Regions from separate parts of the Lysinibacillus sp. IITD104 genome, predicted to be linked through region 2. Evidence: riboswitches for the same ligand, from Rfam matches in the RefSeq annotation. Region 2 holds a riboswitch; the other holds the start of a gene.
The links. Region 2 has a riboswitch for S-adenosylmethionine ahead of V1L66_RS20410 (MetQ/NlpA family ABC transporter substrate-binding protein). Riboswitches for the same ligand answer to the same signal wherever they lie in the genome.
Positions count from the first base shown of each region.

Region 1: another riboswitch for S-adenosylmethionine. It lies ahead of V1L66_RS01775 (cyclase family protein); the one in region 2 lies ahead of V1L66_RS20410 (MetQ/NlpA family ABC transporter substrate-binding protein).

Region 1 is NZ_JBAHYH020000001.1:345,289-351,526, forward strand. Features, by position in the region: gene V1L66_RS01765 (Cof-type HAD-IIB family hydrolase) at 263-1,036, shown strand; gene V1L66_RS01770 (DedA family protein) at 1,098-1,694, shown strand; gene V1L66_RS01775 (cyclase family protein) at 1,725-2,462, opposite strand; SAM riboswitch class I at 2,550-2,656, opposite strand; gene V1L66_RS01780 (hypothetical protein) at 2,738-3,136, opposite strand; gene V1L66_RS01785 (helix-turn-helix domain-containing protein) at 3,259-4,830, opposite strand; gene V1L66_RS01790 (ABC transporter substrate-binding protein) at 5,298-6,238, opposite strand, start outside.
Region 2 is NZ_JBAHYH020000001.1:4,043,545-4,049,782, reverse strand. Features, by position in the region: gene V1L66_RS20415 (methionine ABC transporter ATP-binding protein) at 1-969, opposite strand, end outside; gene V1L66_RS20410 (MetQ/NlpA family ABC transporter substrate-binding protein) at 1,075-1,905, opposite strand; SAM riboswitch class I at 1,994-2,098, opposite strand; gene V1L66_RS20405 (PPC domain-containing DNA-binding protein) at 2,221-2,724, shown strand; gene V1L66_RS20400 (pyridoxal phosphate-dependent aminotransferase) at 2,767-3,936, opposite strand; gene V1L66_RS20395 (carbon-nitrogen family hydrolase) at 4,033-4,827, shown strand; gene V1L66_RS20390 (PucR family transcriptional regulator ligand-binding domain-containing protein) at 4,880-6,238, opposite strand, start outside.

The sequences.
Region 1 (6,238 bases), 3.7 Mb from region 2:
TTTTATCGTTCAATGTGTTTAAGGTATTATCTTTTATTTTAACAATTTTGTGTTCTTTGGTATACTCCTTTAGAATTATTAAATTAAAAATATTCAAGGAATTTTTAGTTAAATATTATTATAAATACGCTTGTAATAGTTTTTATCGGTGTTGCCAATGGAAGTTATATAGCTTGCTGAAAGTTTGTCAAAATACTTTCACATGTTTCATGGGAGAAAAATTATAAATTGGTTCTAAATGACTATAAAGGAGGTGCTCAAAATGAAGTATAATATCGTGTTTTTTGATGTAGACGGCACATTGATTAATTACGAGGATGGCTGTGTGGAAGAAAGTACCAAACAGGCTATTCAGCTATTGCAAGAAAAAGGAATCCATCTTGTAGCGGCTACTGGAAGACCCTTATCTATGTGCTATGAGTTAAAAGCGCTGGGGATTGAAACCTTTATTACTGCAAATGGGGCCTATGTGAAACATAAGGATCTTGTCATACATAAAACTCCGATTGCCAAAGAAATTGTCCGAAATGTACAGGCATTTGCACAGGAACAGCAGCATAGCCTAACCTTTTTTACTGAGCAGCTATCCATGAATAGCATACAAAGTCCAGTAGCTTTAAGAGCGATGCAGGAAACTTTATCTTTACGGGATTTTCCAATTATAAATGAAAACATTGTAGATGAAGAGGTTTTTCTCATGTGTCTATATGCAGATGAGCTGGCTGAAAAAAGATATACTAGCCAATTTTCGAATATATTTTTGCAGCGATGGCATCCTTATATTGTGAATGTATTACAGCAGGATGTTTCGAAGTCAATAGCTATTAAAGCTGTACTGGATCATTTTAACATCGACCCTGAGAATGCGATTGCTTTTGGGGATGGGGATAATGATATTGACATGTTGGAGTATGTAGGATTAGGAATTGCCATGGGGAATGGAAGCACAGCTCTAAAAAGTGCTGCCAATTTTGTTACAAAGAAATCTACTGATAACGGTATCGATTTTGCTTTACGTCAGCTTCAAGTCATTTAGAGCACTGAGGCTACACTATATATAGCAGGTAGATTTTAATAAATTTTAGGTGGGATGATTTATGGCACATCACGTGCAGTCTCTAATTGAACATTACGGATACTTTGGAATTATCGTGATTCTAATTGGAGGTATTGTAGGGGTGCCACTTCCTGATGAGGTGTTTCTAACTTATGTAGGCTATAGTGTTTACCGAGAAAGTCTTGAACATATTCCTGCTTTAGTCAGTGCAATGATTGGTGCGGTTGGAGGCATTACCTTAAGCTACTATATTGGTTATCGTTTTGGCTTACCGTTATTGCAGAAATATGGGCCTAAAATTCATATTACAGAGCAAAAAATTGACTTTACGAAAAAGATGTTTACAAAAATAGGACCTACCCTATTATTAATTGGCTATTTTATCCCCGGGGTACGTCATTTGACAGCGTATATTGCGGCTATTAATAATTATCCTTATAGAAAGTTTGCGCTTTTTGCCTATACAGGGGCATTTATCTGGACGTTCACATTTATATCATTAGGAAAGATGCTTGGAGAGAAATGGCGATTTGTTGGATACTATCTGACTCATTATAGTATCTATCTTATCCTTTTATTTATTGTAGGGATGCTCATTGCTTACTTTCTATTCAAAAAAAGAAATGGACAAACATAAAAGTCGGTATACGCTATACCGACTTTTATGTTATGGCAAAATAGCAAATGAGCGCACAGGGAAGCCAGATGCTTTTTCTGGCTTAGGTACGATATTGAAGATGATAGCGCCTTTCGCAGGTAGCTTGTCCAAATTTGTCATTAGCTCAATTTGATAGGTGTCTTGTTCAAGTACGAAATATTCACCATCTAGCTTGCCATTTTTACGAAAATCGGCGGCAGAGTCCGTATCGAATGTTTCATGACCAATTGCGCTTACCTTGCGTTCTTTTAGTAAAAACTGTAAAGCTTCTAAACCCCAGCCAGGGATATGGTTATGTCCATCTGCATCCTTATTACTGAAAGCTTCTTTATCTGGCCAGCGCTTACTCCAATCTGTACGTAATGCTACAAATGTTCCTGCTTCAATTTCTCCATGCTTGTCCTCAAAATCAAGAATATCTTCAACACTTAATGCAAAGTCATGGTTGCTTGCAGCCTCTTGTGATTTATCAATGACAACAAGGGGGAGAACAAGCTCTTTTAGCTCTAATTCTTCTAAGTAGCGAGTATCTCGCACAAAATGAATGGGTGGGTCGATATGTGTGCCATATTGACCGGGGAACGTAAATTGTTGGGCGAAGAAGCCATCCTTATGAGAGAATAACGTTTCAAATTTAGCGTCCTCAAACATAAAAAAATGTGGTGAATTTGGGCCGAATGTATGTGTTAAGTCAACCCACTGTTTCGATTTTAATAATTGCAATGCTTGTAAAAGTTCATTAGACATCGATTTCCCTGCTTTCTGTTAAAAATAGTGGTACATAAAAAGGAGTCCCCTTATAGAAGAGGACTCCTGCTGAAACAACGGTAGTTCTTCTCATCTTCAAGGCTGATCATTTTGCCAATTGGAATTAGCACCATACTGTTTAGCTGGTTGCTGAGACTTCATCGGGCCAATCCCTCCGTCTCTCTTGATAAGAAAAGTAATATAAGAATTTTCAGAAATAACAATACAAACACTTTAGCATAGTTTTTTATAGTTTACAAGTTCACTAGGAATTTTCACCAATTCAAATTCAAGGTGACTCCACAACAATCATTATCAATAAGACGTATTCTAAAACTGTCTGGTGTATAGTTCGTTTCAAATTTCATCGTAATGCCTGTTGATGTGATTAATTTTTCAACCTCTGTTTTATTTGAAAGTTGAGCAGCATTCATTAAATCATGTGCGAATTGTTGGGAGCTATCTATTTTATCCGTAAGTAATTGAGCTTGCTGCATCATCGCCTTTATCCGTGTTGCTGAAGCTTTTAATTTGTGTGTATCGACAGGTGGAAAAGGATTATTGGTCGGCATTGCTAGATGTTGAGAAAAGGGTCTAACGACAAAATGATTTGCAATTGGCGATGTTGGATAATGATAGGGATGAACAAAATACGGATAAGGATTGTAATACAAGATCATTCCTCCTATCCTATAGCCTGATATCTTATCTTATGTAGCCAAACGACTTTCGGTGTTATTTACAATACAATGTTTGTCCTAAACATTTAAAAAGGAAGCTAAAGTGAGCTTCCTTTTTAGCCAAGTACATCCAAGACATCATCAATTTTTTTACTATGTGATAAAATGCCATAATTCATCCATGTTAAAAAGTCTATTTCATAGACACAGTTGGTTTTAACTGCTTCTAGGTTTTTCCAAGTAGGTGTTTTTAAAATAGCACGTTCTTCATTCTCATGAATGGAATGTTGTTTATCAAATGTAATAAATAAATGATCAGCATCTAATTGCATCAATCGATCAAATGTCAGTTGGGCTTTACGTTGATTGGGCGGAATACGACATACTAGTGAATGGGGCATTAAACCTAAGTCATGATATAAAATGGGGCCCGTATAGCCACACTCAGGACCAGCGTATAGAGTGATGCCAATGGCTGAAATACGGAGAAATGCCACACTTTGCCCATAAACGGATTTACTAAGAATTCCTTTTGCTTGTTGTACTTTATCTTCATATTGTAGGATTACGTCTTGTATCAAGGAGGTTTTTCCTGTTAGATCAGCAATTTTAAATAACGTAGATTGCCAATTCTCACCAGGGTGTGAGAGATGGCAGATGGGGGCTACCTCATTTAAATGCGGAAAGGATTCCCAACGCTCTACACCAGAATCTAGCATAATTAAAGTTGGCTTATAGTAAAGGAGTCGATCCATTTCTCTATTTTGTACATCGATATCTGGCACTTCCTGTAGACCTAAATAGTCTTGTTTTCCCCATTTTGAATGACTGAATTGAGCAATTGGCGTAATCCCAAGGGCAACAAAGAAATCTTCTAAGAATGGTGCAAATACACGTAGATGGCTGCTTTGACTTCTTCGATATTGTCCTGGCGAAATGCCGACATGTTCTTTAAAACGACGATTGAAATAATACTCATTATTAAATCCGACAGACTGGCTAATTTCATATACTCGATCATTTGTTGTTATTAATAATTGCTTAGCTGTTTCAATACGAATGTTATTTAAATAGTGAAGAGGAATTTGTCCCGTAATATCTTTAAAAATGCGCGTATAATTCCATCTTGGGACGTCAGCTAACTGTGCTAGCTGCTCAACCGTCCACTCTTTTTCAAAATGTTTTTGTAATTGGTTAATGGACTGCTCAACAGATTGGCGATCATTTTTTTGCATCTGCCTGGGTATAATTTGATGCAAGAGCAATAACATCAGCTCTTGAAAGTGCACATGCTGCTCAAAAATCGTGTGTTCATCCTCCGCTAACCGGTTTTGATAGATGACTTCTAGCAGTAGATGACATTGTGAAAAGGGGAGAAGATGTTGTACTCTGATACTTGTAAAATGACTATAGGAATTCTGACTATTGCTAAGATTGACAATGTTGAATTGTAATTGATAAAAATAAAGGTGCTCACTTTGAATGTGAATACTAACCGTGTTATTTGGCGGTATCAATATGCACTTTTCCTCACTAAAATGAATGGTTTCATGATCTATTTCTAGCTTTCCGCTACCATTCATTACGATGAAAAGTGTATAGAAACCACTACTAATCAACAACTTGTTTGATGATTGAATTGCATAAGAGATATTTTGTAACGTATAAACATGTGTTAAGTTACCCATTGATAGTTCACCCCTTTTTGTTGAGTTGGAAGAACAACACAAAGAAAGCCCTCATTAAGAGCTTTCTTTCATGTTGTTGAAAAAAGATCATGTGACTAGCAGAAAAAGCCCTTTTAGCAAGGCGAGGGGGTTGATTTCCGCTCCGCCAGCGTCCTTTCCAGGGGGCGTCTGATGAGCCGCTTCACTCACTTGCGTTCGCTCCAGGGTCTCACCTGTGACGCTAAATCCCCTAGGAGTGACGCTGGCTCCACTCCAATCAACCATGCTGCTAACGTGTCTTTTCTTCTTTCGTACTAGCTGTAGGAAACAAAAAAGTCTATTAAAGAGAGGATAGGCACTTATTTCAATGTGAAGAAGTGATGAGTGACAATATCATCCATTTTCCCCTTCACAAAAGTGCTATTAAATTATTTTGTATTTTAACATTAAGCCAAAGAAAGCCCTCATTAAGAGCTTTCTTTTGTAAATTATTTGACGAACCATTTCTCTAGATCATCATACTTTAGCAAGTTGGCTGTGATTGCGCCAGATTGCCAATATGTGCGATCAGCAATATAGACATGCCCATTTTTTACAGCAGGGAGTGTTTTCCATAGTGTACTATCTAACCATTTAATGGCTTCTTGGTTCTCTTTAGACTCCCATGTACCGTTTGAAGGGAAAAGGATGATATGATCCGCATCTAATTCCGTGATAGCCTCTTCCGATAAAACCTCGTGGAACTCTGTCATATCACGGGCTAATGGATGAGGTGTTAAGCCTGTCTCTGTGTAAATATAGCCAGAGTAGCGATTTTTAATGCCAAATAACGCTAATGTATTATCTGCTACATTTAGTCGTACAACAGCAACTGTTTCGTCTTCGATTGATTCATCTAGTTTTGCTTTTAAATCGGAAACACGTTGCTCATATTGATCAACCATTTCTTTTGCTTTATCGGAAATATTTAAAACATCAGCTATTGTTTTCGCAATTTCACGTGGATCTTGTAGAATATCTTCTTTCAAGCGGTAAGTAGGCGCTACCTTTGAGTATTCATCATACTTTGCCTTGTCCGCGGCACCATCTACAATGATTAAATCAGGCTTGGCTTGTAATAATGTTTCCATGCTACCAGTAATGTCGAACTCAGGAACATCTAATCCTAAATAGTCCTGTTTTCCCCAAGATGGGTGATACCATTGCACAACGGGTTTTACATCCAAAGCAGTTAAATAGTCTTCCAAATAGATAGCAGCTACACGCTGTGGATTTGTAGGAATTTCTACTTTTCCAAACTCGTCTTCTACAATTCTTGTATCTTTAGATGATTGTTCTTCTGTAGCTGTATCCTCTTTTACTTCATTTGAGCCACAGGCACCTAATACGAATATAAGTGCAAAGAAAACTACAAATGAAAAATATCGAC
Region 2 (6,238 bases):
CGTTAGCGCCTTTTGGACAATATGCGTCTCGCCATGTAGATGCACCACAATATTGCCGACAATACCGTTTTTTAATTCAATAATATTAGCTGTTAAAATATTTGGTTGCACATCGTATATCTTAGTGACTTCTGCTAATAATGGCTTACCAGTACTTTCACCAAGAAATGTTAAACGGATTACACTTCCTGAAACATTTAATTGCTCAATAAGAGAAGGGGATAAATTACGTTGTGAAATTGTATTCAAAAACTTTCGCGTTGTAGGGTGCTTCGGTTTTGCAAAAAGTTCAATCGCTGTGCCAAATTCCACAACTTTCCCTGACTCTAGAACAGAAACCTCATCGCAAATTTTTTGAATTACATTCATTTCATGGGTGATGAGCAGAATCGTAATGCCTAATTCCCGATTAATTTTTAACAACAATTCAAGAATGGCTTCCGTTGTTTCAGGATCAAGTGCACTTGTTGCTTCGTCACTAAGTAAAATCTCTGGTTCCTGTGCTAAGGCACGTGCAATAGCCACACGCTGTTTTTGACCACCTGAAAGTTGATTTGGGTAACTATCTAGTTTATCTGTTAAGCCGACAATTTCGGCATACTTAGCTACTCGGTTTTTTACTTCCGCCTCTTTATAGCCTAGCAGCTTTAAGGGAACAGCAATATTATTGTAAACCGTTGCTGTTTTTAGTAGATTGAAGTGCTGAAAGATCATCCCGATTTTTTGGCGTGTTTGACGTAATTCATGAAGAGAAAGGGTCGTAATGTCTACATTGTCTATCACTACTTTTCCCGCTGTAGGACGTTCTAGTAGATTAACGCAACGAATGAGTGTACTTTTCCCAGCACCACTATAGCCGATTACTCCATGAATTTGTCCCTTTTTTACATGAAGATTGATGCCATCCACAGCTTTTATGATGCCTTTTTTCGATTTAAATTCTTTTGAGATATTTTGTAATTGAATCATGCGATTATTTGCTCCTTTCTCAACCTTCTAAAAAGCAAGAATCTGCTCGTTTTCCTATAGAGGAATTTCGGCAGATTCTTCGGCTTTAGAAGCTTTCTGAATGTTTTACCAGCTAGGGATTACAGAACCTTTAAACTCTTCTTCGATGAATTGACGTACCTCATCAGATTGATAAGCCTCAACGAACTTTTTAATTGTTGGATCATTTTCATTTTCAGCACGCACAACAATATAGTTCACGTATGGAGAATCAGTAGATTCCAATAAAATAGAGTCATCTTTAGGATTAATGCCAGCTTCTAATGCAAAGTTTGTATTAATAGCTGCTACATCTACTTCACTAAGTTGTTTAGGAATTTGAGCTGCCTCTAATTCAATGAATTTTAAATTCTTTTTGTTTTCTTCTACATCACGGATCGAGGCTGTTAAGTCTGCGCCATCTTTTAACTTAATATAGCCAGCTTCCTGTAAAACAAAGAGGGCACGTGCTCCATTCGTTGGGTCATTTGGTAAGCCAAACGTTGCACCGTCAGGAATGTCATCAAAGGATTTATATTTTTCTGAGTAGATACCCATTGGATTTAAAATCGTCTTGCCCACTGGTACTAAATCTGTATCATGGTCTTTATTAAATGTATCTAGGAAAGGCTCGTGTTGATAGCTGTTAGCATCAAGATCACCTTCAGCTAAGGATGTATTAGGTAAAACATAGTCAGAAAATGATTTTAGTTCTACTTCTAGCCCATTTTCTTTTGCTACTTTAGCGGCTACTTCTGCAATTTGTTCGTGTGGACCAGAAGTGACGCCTACAACGATTTTCTTTTCATCAATTCCTTCAGTTTGGCTTTTACTATCTTCTTTAGAGCCACAGCCTGCTAAAGCTGCTACTAATGTTAAACTTGCTAAACCTACTAAAAATTTATTTTTCTTTTTCATGAAAATACCTCCAAGATTGTTTTTATCGGTTTTTTGAAAATAAAAAAACTCTCTTACAAATTAAGAGAGGCTCATGAAAAGATGTCCTCTCTTATCTATCAAACGAAGATCGTTTGCAGGATTTAGCACCTTCCTATAAAAAGGAGGTTGCCGAGCTTCATAGGGCCAGTCCCTCAGCTACTCTTGATAAGAGATTTATAATATTTTTTTGTAATTCCGATAGAACTAATATAATTTATAGGGTATAGTAAGTCAATAAATAATTTTTAAATTTTTTATATAATTATAATATTTCGACGCAAAAGAGGGATAACAATGTCTGTAAGAGTTAATTATGGTATAGGTTCATTTGGTAAGGTTATTAGTGCTCGTTTTCTAACGGGAACAGATATCATTGAAGGGATTGAAGCGCTTTGCGAAGAGAATAGCATAGAGTCAGCAACAATTGTAAGCTGTATTGGCAGCTTTCAAAAAAGCAGCTTTGTTTATTTAGTGCCAGATGCAACAGCTCAAATTCAAGTTCGTTTTAGTGATGTGATTGAAAAAGAGGGACCATTAGAATTTATTCAAGGTTCAGGTGTGGTGTGTAAGCGAGATGGTGGATATGAGACACATTTCCATGGTTCTATGAGCGATCAATGGGGTGTTGTATCAGGTGGGCATTTAATAAAAGGGGGCAACCCTGTTATTACTGCTGACATCGTGTTGGCAGAGGTACAAGGGATTCAACATATTCGAAAATGGGATGATGAAACAGGTCATGTTCAATTTTATCCATTAGAAAATGGTTTAGGGCAACCAAGGAAAATTGAAAAATAGTAATAATCCTGTAGCTAGGGATAGCTACAGGATATGGCGTCATTATCTTTTAAACAATTGTAATTGCTCGATTCTATGGATTGCTTCACGTAAGCGCTCCTCACTAACCAGCAATCCTACGCGTACATAGCCTTCACCATATTGACCGAAGCCATTACCTGCTGCTACAGCGATATCAGCTTTTTCGAGCAAAAGATCAGCAAACTGTTCACTTGTATAGCCTAGTGGTACAGGGAGCCATGCGAAGAAGGAGCCTTTTGGAGCCGTAACATGCCAGCCAATTCTTCGAGCTTCTTCAATGAGTACATTGCGGCGACGCTCATAAGTAGCTCGTAGTTCATCCGCACATTGTTGGGAAGCCGTCAGTGCTACTGCTGCGGCTTGTTGAATGGCAGGGAATTGACTACAAAACAGATGATCCTGAATTAGATTAATAGCAGCAATAATCTCGGCATTCCCTACAGCGAAGCCTATACGCCAGCCAGCCATATTATAGGTTTTCGATAATGTATACATTTCAACTCCTACTTCTTTTGCACCCTTTGCTTGAAGGAAGCTAACTGGTTTATTACCGTCAAATCCTATTGCCCCATAAGCAAAATCATGTGATACGATAATATTGTGCTCCTTCGCAAAGCGAACGGTCTCTTCAAAAAACGCAAGTGATGCTGTACCACCTGTAGGGTTGTTCGGGTAATTTAAGTAAAGAAGCTTTGCTTTTTCTTTCACTTCATCAGGTAATGCATGATAATCAGGTAAGAAATCATTTTCAGCAAAAAGGGGCATTACTTCAAAATTGACGTCTCCTAGTACAACACCTGATAGGTAATCTGGATAGCCAGGATCTGGTAAGAGCATCGTGTCACCAGGGTTTAACACAGCTAAAGGTAGCTCAACTAGACCAATTTTTGTTCCACCAAGAATCGCTACCTCTGTATCTGGATTTAGTTCTACCTGATATTCACGTAGATAAAAGTCCGCAGCAGCTTGGCGTAATTCAGCGAGACCTCTAAAAGGTGAATATTTGTGGTTTTGAGGATTTTCAGCTGCTTCCTGTAATGCTTGAATGATGTGAATAGGCGTTGGCTGATCGGGATTTCCTTGCCCAAGGTTAATGACATCACGCCCTTCTTCTAGAGCCGAGTTTACTTTTTGAACGAGTGCTGCAAAAAATTGAGTGGGTAGTTGCTGTAGTTTTTTAGAGAATTCCATGCATGATCACCTTTTTCAGAATATAATAATTATTATTGAAGAATATGAAGCAAATAGTATTACTTTTTCTGTTAATTGTCTAGAGGAGGAATAGAGATGAAAATCGGTTGTATTCAATTAAATGTTGGCTTTGGCAAAGTTGAAGAAAATTTTGAACGTGCCGAGGATAAGATTCGTGAAGCTGCAAAAAATGGGGCAGAAATCATAGTGTTACCTGAAATGTGGAATACAGGCTATGCTTTAGAGAAACTGCCTGAGCTAGCAGATATCAATGGTGAGCGGACAAAGACCTTTTTGGCTAAACTTGCTAAGGAACTTGATGTACATATTGTAGGGGGCTCTGTTTCAACAAAGAAAGGCGATAAATTTTATAATACGATGTATACCTTTGATCGTAATGGAGAACTTGTTGGGGAATATAGCAAGGCACATCTTTTCCGTTTAATGGACGAGCATCTTTACTTGGAAGCAGGGGATGAAATGAATCGTTTTGCTTTAGATGATATTGAAGCTGCTGGTGTCATTTGCTATGATATTCGCTTCCCAGAATGGTTACGTGCACATGCATTACAAGGAGCAAAGGTATTATTTGTACCAGCGCAGTGGCCAACTCCAAGGATTGACCATTGGAAAACGTTGCTACAGGCTCGTGCAATTGAAAATCAATGCTTTGTCATTGCAGTAAATCGTATTTCGAAAAAGGTAGAAAATTTTAATGGGCAGTCTATGATTATTCAGCCTTGGGGAGAAGTATTATGGGTAGGTGCTGAGGACGAGGAAGTAGCAGTGATCGATGTAGACTTTTCTATTGTCGATGAAGTACGTGGAAGAATTCCTGTTTACGATGATCGTAGACCTGGATTGTATCACGATGTAGTTGTGAAAGGGTAATAAAGGGCACGCTTAGGAGGGGAGTTAACCTTTTAAGCGTGCCAACTTTTTTCTAGCTCTTATCCTCGATTAATGAATTGGCTAGTAGCATAAATTCAAGTGTAATGCGGTTATGCCCGTTCATAAAATTTTTACCAAGTAAACTTTCAAGCTTTTTTAAGCGGTGATAGAGTGTTTGACGAACAATAAACAATTGATTCGCTGTTTGCTGTTTAGAGCCATTTGTTTGTAAATACACTTGCAATGTTTCGAGAAGCTTACTATTATATTTTTCATCGTATTCAATAACGGGCTGTAAATAGTCGTAAATCACTTCCTGTAAATCCACCTGCATTTGTAATTTATAGATTAAATGATATAAATGCAGATCATCATAAAAGAACGAGGACGTTTGTACTTTTCGACAAATATATAAGGTTTCCAGTGCAGTTTGATAGCTTTTGGGAATTTCATCCACATCACAAACAACCTTCCCAATAGCTATCTGATAACCTTGTGCCTGCTGCTTTTTATAAAATTCAGTTTTGACCAAAGAGGAAAACATGTTGTTTAACATATCACGAATGGCTTTACTATCTTTTGTATGCAGTAAAATAAAAATAACATAGCTTTTTCTTTCAAATAAAAATGGAATAAAGCCATGTTGCTCAAAGAGATTACGATAATAAAGCTTACTATAGACTACATCCTCCTGTGCCTTTGTCAAGGTATTAGGAGAAGCCAAAATAAAGACAGTGCCACTGGATTGTGTATAGTTAGTATAATGTGTAACGATAAATTTATAGATTTCCTCCTTAGATAGTTTTTGATCAATCCAATCAGCTAAAATCGAAGCATCCTCAATATTCTTTTTTTCCTCAATATAGAACTCTCGCATAAAAAGCTGTGCCAACGCTGTTGCCGTGCGATCTAATATTAATAATTCAAATTCGGAGAAAAGCCCATCTTCTCGATAAATTGATAAATCGGCATAATGTTGATCAAATAGAAAAATAGGCTCATGTTTAAATTGCTGAGACGATGTATTCAATGTTAGGAATTGCTGCCGCTTTTTATGAGCCATATTCGGGAAAAAGACAGGTTCTCTTCCCTTAATGGAAAACATAATTTGTATTTTCAATTCATTATACATATTTTGTAAAATATCGTCCGTGTTTTGTCCCAATACTGCATTTTTGTTCAATGTTTGTGAGTAAGCTTCTAGTGAAGAAATCAATAGATATTGCTGATTGATAATTTGACTATGTAAATCCTGTGTAATACGAACAAAAGGAACTGCTTCATGAAAAACAATAATAGGAAACTGGTGGCGGTTGGCAAGTGTTAAAATCGCTTCAGGTACTGCTTGAATAGAGGTGCCATATTCAATACAAAGTGCTGCACAATTTTTTTGAATGATGGCTTCTATAAA